3 regions of the Priestia sp. J2 genome follow, and region 2 is predicted to be linked to each of the others. Evidence: riboswitches for the same ligand, from Rfam matches in the RefSeq annotation. Region 2 holds a riboswitch; each other region holds the start of a gene.
What was found. Region 2 has a riboswitch for cyclic di-AMP ahead of LJY09_RS19945 (dicarboxylate/amino acid:cation symporter). Riboswitches for the same ligand answer to the same signal wherever they lie in the genome.

Region 1 (3,282 bases), 130 kb from region 2:
CCTCCTCCTGTTGACGCACTCCCTGCACCTATGAACATTAACATAACCATTAAAAATATGGTGGAATCATGTAGACTTCCTATATCGATACTATTAAAACCTGCTGTGCGTGTTGTTACCGCTTGAAAATAAGACGCCCACACTTTGTCTCCTAATGACAAACTTCCAAGTGTATGTGAATTGCCGTACTCTAAGAAAAAAATAAAAAGCATGGCAATCACGTTAATGGCAAACGTGCTGATAATCATAATTTTTGAATGCAGCGTTAGTTTTTTATACGATTTTTTTACCCACATATCAGCAAGAACGGTAAATCCTAACCCACCAATAATAAACAAAAAGGAAATCGTTATGTTAATAACGGGATCTCCTACATACTGAACTAAGCTGTCAGATAATAGTCCGAACCCTGCGTTATTAAAAGCTGAAATTGAATGAAACAAGCTAAAGAATAGCCCCTTAGACCATCCGAATTCCGGAACCCAGCGTATCGCTAAAAAGATAAGTGCAACAAACTCAATTAAAAATGAAAAGATAAACAGCCTTTTAACTAGCAGGACAACTCCGCCGACGCTCGTTTGATTTAATGCCTGCTGAACGAGCATACGCTCTTTAAATCCAATTTTTTTACCTAGCATCATAAAAATCAGCACGGCAAATGACATAATGCCAAGACCGCCTATTTGAATTAACAGCATAATAATCGTTTGACCGATGACGGTAAAACGCGTACCTGTATCTACGACGGCTAAGCCGGTCACTGTCATAGCGGAAGTAGATGTAAAAAGGGCGTCTACCCACCGGATTGGCTCAGTAGTAGAAAAAGGCATCATTAATAAAAGAGCACCAATAATAATTCCTCCGCCAAAAATGGAGACAAGCAGCTGCGGCGGCGTAAGCCTAACAATTTTTTTTTTCATAAGTTAAACTCCTTCTTCTTCAAAACGGTTTAAATCGCGATTATGTCCGATAACAATAAGCATATCTCCTTGTTCAATTGTTTCATGCGCCGTAGGCGAAATCACCATTTCCCCGTCTTTTCGCTGAAAACCGATAATATTACAGCCGTACTTTGCACGAATATTTAAATCAAACAGCGTTTTATTATGAAGTTTCTTAGAAGCGACAATTTCAACAATACTATAGTCTTTAGACAGTTCAATATAGTCAATAATTTTTTCTGACACCACGTGATGAGCAATCCGCTTCGCAATATCGCGCTCAGGATGAATGACTTTGTCCGCTCCTATTTTCTCCAGCACTTTTTGATGATACATATTCACCGCTTTTACCCATACTTGCTTAACGCCCATATCTTTTAAAAGCATCGTTGCAAGCACGCTTGCTTCGATATCGTCTCCAAACGAAATAAGAGCATGATCAACGTTACGAATGCCTAGCCCTTTTAAGCTAGCTTCATCAATTGCGTTCGCTTGCACGACATATGTAGCTGAGTTGCTATATTTCTTTACTACCTCCTGATTGCGGTCAATAGCGAGCACATCCACATCCAAATTAGCAAACTCTTCAACCAAACTGCCTCCAAAACGACCTAATCCCAATACAGCAAACTGTTTTTTCATAATGTATTTATTCCTTTCTTCAACTGCTGTGTGTTCTCTTAGCTTATACTTTTTCTAAAAAATTACATGTTTTTCTTAAAAAAAGCGCAAAAAAACACAGGAAGGCTCCTGTGTTTTTTCACACTCTTCCCCCTCAAAACGCTTGCGAAGTTAGCTGTCGGGTTCGGGTTTTAAGAGTAACCCTACCTTTTTAAGGATTCACCCCGGAGCACAATATGTGCGTAAATAATGGGTCCTCCGCTCCGTAATGGATTAAGCGATTTTTATTCAAATGTCTATGATCTATTTTTTAGAATAATCGATTCGATTCATGATACGTTTCACTTCACGAAAGCTATCTTACTCCTGTGGATTTTGTCTGTCAAGATATTTTTAGGGAAGACATCACTTGCGCTGCAAACTGCAAAAATCATATAAATCTAAACTGACAATCAGTTTGTGAAATTGATCAAACAAATTAATAACAGCCAAAAGCTCTAATAGCTGCGTATCACTGTAAAATTTCTTTAATTGATCCATATCAGCATCCGTCAAATCCCTTGGACGCACTCGGTATACATCTATAAATCGAAACAGCAGTCGATCTTTTTCTTCCAGCTCTTTTTCTCTTAACACTTTTTGATTAAGCGTCTTATCGCCTACATATGACATGCTCATACACGTCTCACAGCCGTTAACACCTGCTAGATAAAGCCTGATTTTTTCCTTAGTCTCTCTTTTTACTATATCACTGTTCCAAAGCTTGTCGTATAGCTCATCATACAACCTTTTTACATCTGGAATTAAATTCAGTGCTTTTTCAAAATTTGTTCCCTCTTCGTTTGTTAACAAAACTCTTGCCATTTTTTACTCACTCCTTTTTAATTATTATAGTAAGAAAAATGGAGATTTCAGATAACAAATAAAACATATTATCTGCTATTACTAATCAAATGAAACATTAATATGAAAGAAGGTTTTCAATTGAAAATTGATGAAATTGATTTATCGATTTTGCAGGCACTGCAGCAAAACAGCCGTCTTTCCTTAAGAGAGCTAGGAAAACAAATTAACCTGTCTCCTCCTTCAGTGGCAGAGCGAGTAAGACAGCTAGAGAGCTTTGGTATTATAAAAGGATATACAATCGATATTGATTATGAAAAGCTGCAGTTGCCCGTCTCGTGTTTTATTGAAGTAACCATGAAAAACGGAGAGCACGAGCGTTTTAAAAGATTTATTTCTCAGTATCCCTATGCTTTATTCTGTGAACGCATCGCCGGACAGGCTTGCTTCATTACAAAGCTTCAGCTTCCTCACCTGCACGTACTCGAGCAATTTATTAACGAAATTACACCTTATGCCAAAACGATTTCACACATCGCCCTTTCTCACGTGGAGATGTCTTCTGCATTATTGAGTCATTTAAAAGATGAAAAGTGATTGAAACATACGTTCACCGTACTAACGAAAAGATCCGAACGATTCATCGTTCGGATCTTCTTTCCACTAAACTACTTCTGTCCTAGCCTCTTTTATTCGTCCAAAAGCATAAAAAATAACCCTCCAAAGCTGGAGGGTATAAATTTTCCGAATAATGAAAGTTTTACAACTTCATTCTATCAGGTACCGACATTTCTGTCTACTTAAAAATGTAAAAGAGCTCTCTATTAATAGAAAGCTCTTTTACCTGCTTGTTTTTTGAAAACAATCAATCTATATA
Region 2 (3,282 bases):
GTCTGAATCACAGGTGGTAGATTTAATTAAATACGTGGATGAAATTAATTTAAAACACGGAGCAACCGATACGATTACGGATCCGTTAACTGATAAAGTTCGTGAAATTGAAAAACGCGGATACGCAGCAGGATTAAAGCTATTGCGTGCCCAAGTGCGTCATTTAGGAACAGAGCAAAATTTAGAAATTTTAAAAAGCATTTATGAATACTTAAAAGAAAAAATTGATATGCAGTATAAAACGGAAGTAGCCGATTTAATAACAGAAAAAGAAGATGGTCAGCATATCGTACGCGGTATTGAATTGAAGAATGGTGACAGAATTACGGCTGATAAAGTCGTGGTTTCACCAGGTCGAGACGGCTCGAAGTGGATGAGCGACTTACTAAAAAAACGCCGTTTGAAAATGATTAACAATCAAGTAGACATCGGTGTTCGAGTAGAAACATCTAACGTTGTTATGGAAGAAATCAACAAGCACTTGTACGAAGGGAAATTTATTTACAATACGTCTGTAGGTACAAGAGTCAGAACGTTCTGCAGCAATCCTTCAGGGCATGTGGTAGTAGAGAATCATTCAGGGATTATGTTAGCAAATGGACACGCATACAAAGATCCGAAGCTTGGAAGTCAAAATACGAACTTTGCGCTGCTTGTTTCTCATAAATTTTCGGATCCATTTGATCAGCCGAACGAATATGCGCACGAAGTATCAAGATTAGCTAATATGCTGTCAAACGGAGGCTTAGTTGTTCAAAAGTATGGAGATATTTTAAAGGGGCGCCGTTCAACAGCGAATCGAATTAAAGAAGGCTTTTTAGAACCAACGTTAAAAGAAGCTGTCCCTGGTGATTTGGGTTTAGTGCTTCCATACAATACAATGAAAAGCTTAATTGAAATGACAGAAGCACTGGATCATGTAACGCCTGGGTTAGCATCTGAACATACGCTGTTTTACGGTGTGGAAGCGAAATTTTACTCCGCCCGTCCGAAGTTAAACGATAAGTTTGAAACTGAAATTTCCGGTTTATACGTGGGAGGAGACGGAGCTGGTATTACGCGAGGACTCGCGCAGGCAAGTGCGTGTGGTGTGTGGGTAGCGCGTGACATTGTTGAAAAATTAAAGAATCGTAAAGCAAGTTCTGAACCTGTTACTGTATAAAAAAAGAGGCCGTCACGGCCTCTTTTTTTTATGGGTTAAATAACGAGAGGGAATAAGTAAAAAGTAAAGAACTTGTACCGCTCCAACTCCGATAGTTTTATATGATAATTACCCGCTCCTTTTTAAAAGATAGTAGGAAATCTATACTTCTATCTTGAGCAGAATTAAGTAGAATAAGGGGAATTGATAATGTCGATTTCTTCGCATCAATAAAGTCAGTGAAATTTTAGGGAGTGTATATCAAGCAGTACAAGGATAAAATCAACAGTTGGAAAGAGTTATTTTTTTTGATAAGTAAAATATTTATGGAAGCAGTAAAGTACATGGATATTAGAATAATTATACATATTTATGAATGATATTAATGAGAAGAAAGTTCACTTTATAAACTATTTTTTGAATTAATTTTTTATTCATTAGATTGTAAGTCTTGTTAAATAGGTGTTTTTGGTTTATTGAAATATGATGTAAATATTTTGAAATATAACAATTCTCAACTTTTTACGATAAAATCATGCATTATTTTTGAATAAAAACTTGACAGGAATACATAAAATGAATTTTAATTAAAGTAACAATTATTATCATGCAAAAATATTAAAGAAAATTATTTGCTTAATCTCTTTTGTTTTATAAGAGAACGGAGGACCCATATTTGTGCGTAATGTACTTGGGGTGAATCTTGAATGAATCAAGTAGGGTAACTCACGTACCCGAATCCGACAGCTAACTCCGTAAGCATTCAGTGAGGGAATAACAGGTCTATGAAACCATGATATTCTCATGGTTTTTTGTATAGCTAAAAATATTCCTAAACTATTAATCTGAAAATTTTTAATATATTGTATATTTTGAGTGTTATCACCCTCAATGCATGGTAAAATAAGTATAGTAGTTAGAATCATTCTAATATAATTTATTTATGGGAGGTAAATCTATGAAGCTATCGACAAAGATCATTATCGCGCTAATTGCTGGTGCTGTTGTAGGAGTGTTGATTAATGCTTTTGCTCCAAGTGCTTTTGCTCCGCTGGACAAGTACTTGTTTACGCCGCTTGGGCAAATTTTCTTAAGCTTAATTAAAATGCTTGTTGTACCAATTGTGTTTTTCTCTATCACGTTAGGCGTAGCAGGTTTAGGAGATCCTAAAAAACTGGGAAGAATCGGGGCAAAAACAGTTTCGTACTTCCTAGTGACAACAACCGTTGCTATTGTAATTGGTTTATTATTAGCGTTTGTTATTAAACCAGGAACATTTGGATCTTTTGATACAAAAAACGCTTCTTTTGAAGCTGAAAAAGCACCGCCGGTTGGAGAGACATTCTTAAATATGATTCCAGTCAATCCAATCCAAGCGATGGCTGAAGGGAATATGCTTCAACTTATCGTTTTCTCTATCTTTATCGGTTTTGGTATTACGATGCTTGGAAGTAAAACCAAAGGGCTTTATAATTTACTCGAGCAAGGCAATGAATTGATGATGTACCTTGTAAATCTAGTGATGAAGTTTGCTCCTTACGGAACATTTGGGCTTCTTGCAACAGCGGTTGGAAGTCAAGGCTGGCAGGCAATTAAAGCGATGGGGCTTTACATGATTGTAGTCGTGCTCGCACTGTTCATCCATTCGATTGTAACATATGGGGGGTCAGTCGCTCTTATGGCCAGACGTAACCCTATTGAATTTTTTAAAGGTTTTGCTCCTGCGATGACAGTTGGATTCAGTACATCAAGCAGTAGTGCAACGCTTCCGATTTCAATGAATGTGGCTCAAAAAAATCTTCGTGTCCCGGAGTCCATCAGCAGTTTTGTTCAGCCGTTAGGTGCTACCATTAACATGGATGGAACAGCAATTATGCAAGGTGTCGCGACTATTTTTATTGCGCAAGTATACGGCGTTGACCTGTCGCTGGGTGCTCTTGTGACGGTTGTATTAACAGCGGTGCTTGCTAGTATTGGTACAGCAGGCGTGCCGGGAGTTGGTCTCATTATGCTAGCGATGGTATTGAGTTCGGTTGGCCTGCCTGTAGCAGGTATCGGATTGATTATCGGGATTGATCGCTTGCTTGATATGCTTCGTACATCTGTAAATATTACGGGAGACGCTGCGTGTGCCGTTATTG
Region 3 (3,282 bases), 1.7 Mb from region 2:
TTTTTCAAGCGTGCGCTCGATAGAAGAAATCACTTCTGTAGGAAGAGCGTTTGAATAGTATTTCCACTTGATAATAGTTGGATAAATCGCGGTTTCATAGATTTCTTTTACAAATGAAGGCGCTATCTTTGAAAGAGCTACCACTTGCGTAACGATTGTCCGAACAATAAAAAATCCAATAAGTATGAGCGAAACAACATATAAAATGAAGGTCATAAGCACTGCGTAGACTCTCTTCATTTTAAAAGATTGATGCAATTTTTGAACAATACCCTCAAGCGCTAATGCTGTTAATAAAGCAAACACAATCGGTAAACTGTAAGGGATTAACAAACATACGATTACTATCGAGGCAATGACCCATATTCGCTTTTTCCACATACTCTACTATCCCCCAACTAGCTAAGCTATCTCTATATTTATTGATAAAGAAAGGAACCAGTGACTGCTTTTATGTAAGAATAAAATTTGGATATATTTATACCTGATGTTACATATTATAGGGTCAATTTCCATAATAATAAAGGAATTATTATGAAAAAAGCTACTTATTCTAATTTTTTGAATAGAATAAGTAGCTTTTTAATTTATAAATTAGCCGGCTCTCATGACCTCTGTACCTTTTTTAGGGTCAAATTTGCCTTCAGATTTAGACATCACAATTGCTGCTAGTGTGTTTCCTACTAAGTTAACAACCGTACGTGCCATATCCATGATTCTGTCTACTCCCGCAATGAAGGCTAATCCTTCTGCCGGAACGCCGATTGTTCCAAGAGTAGCCAGTAATACAACAAATGATGTTCCTGGCACCGCAGCCATTCCTTTAGATGTAACCATCAATACCAGAATGAGCGTCAGCTGTTGAACGATTGTTAAATCAATACCATACACCTGCGCTAAGAATAACGCTGCAATCGCTTGATAGAGAACAGAACCATCTAGGTTAAATGTATAACCAATTGGTACAACGAACGATACGATAGCTTTTGGACAGCCCATCTTTTCAAGTTTTTCCATAATTCGCGGAAGAACTGTCTCAGAACTAGATGTACTGTATGCTAACAACAGTTCATCTTTCATATAGCGGAATAAGTGGAAAATGTTAATTCCTGCCCATTTCGCAATTCCTCCTAATACAACAAGTAGGAAGAAAATTAACGCTAAGTAAACTAAGATAACAAGCTTTCCTAATGAAAGAAGTGACTCTAAACCGAATTTCGAAACTGTTACACCAATTAAAGCAAATACTCCAATCGGAGCCACTTTCATTACTAGGTTTACCACGTGAAACATTGCGTGAGAAACGCCGTCAAAGAATTGAACAACAGGCTTTCCTCTTTCTCCAATTGCCGCTACTCCAAGTGCGAACAATACTGTAAAGAAGATAATTGCTAGCATGTCCCCTTCAACAATTGACTGGAAAAAGTTTGTCGGAACAATGTGTAAGAACGTTTCAGCCACTGACTTTCCTTCTTGCTGTTCGGATGTTTCAACGTATTGTGAAATATCACTCTTCTGTGCTGAATGAATGTCTACACCTTGTCCAGGATGAAAAATATTAGCAATCAATACACCGATTACAATTGCGAAAGTTGTAATAATTTCAAAATAGAGAATGGTTTTAACGCCAAGCTTTCCGACCTGTTTACCGCTACCTGCTCCTGCAACTCCAACGACTAAACTTGAGATAACAATTGGAATAACAATCATCTTAATCAATCTTAAGAACAAGTCTCCCAGCGGCTGCAGGTATGTTACTACACGCGGATCGTTAAACCAAATTACTCCTACAAGAACACCGAGGATTAAACCGGTAAAAATCTGCGTAGCCAAACCAAAACGAATTTTTTTCATAGATGTACCTCCCCAAAGATGTATGACATTTGTATATACTTTTCTGAAAAAACAAAAAAAGACTATTCTTAAGAAAGAACAGCCTTTTACTTACGCTATTTTGGGCTCTTTCTCTCAATAAAGCAAACGAGGTTAACTGTCGGATTCGGAATTGAGAGTTTCCTACCTTTTGTAAGGATTCACCCCAAGGCAGCTTTACTGCCGATAATGATTCCCCCGCTCTATACGATTAAGCTTATTATTCAATTTTTATAAAATTAAAACGATCTATACGTTGTCATACGTTTTTTACAGTCAATAAAACTAAACAGAAGTCTTACTTTTACTTAACTTTATACTGCACAAATATTAATTTACTATTTTTCGACACGTTTTGTCAATACCCATGTTTATAAAACGCTTTCAAAAGACAATAATATATATTTATGCAAAAAAGCTATTGCAATGTTGCAATAGCTTTTTCTTGCTTTTTAAGTCTTTATCAGAAGTTTAAATGGCTATAAAATACGCTTATTTATTTTATAAAAATACAAAATATAGAATAGCCGCTAAAATAATTCGATAAATGGCAAACGGAACTAATTTAATGCGGTTGATTAATTTTAAGAAAAAGCGAATCGATATAAGCGCAAAAATAAAGGCGCTGATAAAACCAGCAATAAAAAACGGTAGTGCATCTGATGTGAAATACTGCCAGTTTTTAACCAATGAAAGTCCACTTGCTCCTGCCATAATTGGCACTGCCATAATAAATGTAAAATCTGCGGCTGCCTTATGGCTCATTCCAAGAAGAACCCCTCCTGAAATCGTTGAGCCTGAACGAGAAAAACCTGGCCAAAGAGCAATACATTGAAACAGTCCTATACCTAGTGCTTGTCCATAAGACATTTGGTCCACCGTCTCTACACGCGGACGTTTAGGTCCAAACAAATCTGCTAGAATCATTAATACAGCTCCGACCACTAAGCCAATTAGCACCGTATTTAAAGAAAACAAATGTTCATCAATGTAATCATCAAACAAAAGTCCTAACACTCCTGCGGGTAACAAACCAACAATTACCTGCATTAAATTTAAGCGATTTGTCGGTCCAATTGCAGCAGCTGGTTTTTTTCCCAATCCTAATAAATTAATAAAACGATCTTTAAAAATAACAACTACTGCTAAGATCGACCCTAGCTGAATAACAATCTTAAATGTATTAGCTACTGGAGATGAAAATAATTCTTTTGAATTTAACCACAGGTCATCCACAATAATCATATGCCCAGTTGACGAAACGGGAGCAAACTCTGTTAAACCTTCTACAATCCCTAAAATGATTGCTACAATAATTTCCCACATAAAGCTATGTACCTTGCCTTTCTTTCAAATTAATAAGCTTATCGCTTCGTTTTACATGCTCAACTATTTTCCTATTTTGACACT

Region 1: another riboswitch for cyclic di-AMP. It lies ahead of LJY09_RS19255 (potassium channel family protein); the one in region 2 lies ahead of LJY09_RS19945 (dicarboxylate/amino acid:cation symporter).
Region 3: another riboswitch for cyclic di-AMP. It lies ahead of LJY09_RS02305 (glutamate/proton symporter GltT); the one in region 2 lies ahead of LJY09_RS19945 (dicarboxylate/amino acid:cation symporter).

What each region holds. Positions count from the first base shown of each region.
Region 1 is NZ_CP086208.1:3,708,922-3,712,203, forward strand. It holds gene LJY09_RS19250 (TrkH family potassium uptake protein) at 1-920, opposite strand, end outside; gene LJY09_RS19255 (potassium channel family protein) at 924-1,583, opposite strand; cyclic di-AMP (ydaO/yuaA leader) riboswitch at 1,708-1,852, opposite strand; gene LJY09_RS19260 (carboxymuconolactone decarboxylase family protein) at 1,968-2,426, opposite strand; gene LJY09_RS19265 (Lrp/AsnC family transcriptional regulator) at 2,547-3,002, shown strand.
Region 2 is NZ_CP086208.1:3,840,518-3,843,799, reverse strand. It holds gene LJY09_RS19950 (NAD(P)/FAD-dependent oxidoreductase) at 1-1,162, shown strand, start outside; cyclic di-AMP (ydaO/yuaA leader) riboswitch at 1,765-1,919, shown strand; gene LJY09_RS19945 (dicarboxylate/amino acid:cation symporter) at 2,100-3,282, shown strand, end outside.
Region 3 is NZ_CP086208.1:425,524-428,805, reverse strand. It holds gene ytvI (sporulation integral membrane protein YtvI) at 1-381, opposite strand, end outside; gene LJY09_RS02305 (glutamate/proton symporter GltT) at 595-1,854, opposite strand; cyclic di-AMP (ydaO/yuaA leader) riboswitch at 1,961-2,100, opposite strand; gene LJY09_RS02300 (undecaprenyl-diphosphate phosphatase) at 2,374-3,198, opposite strand.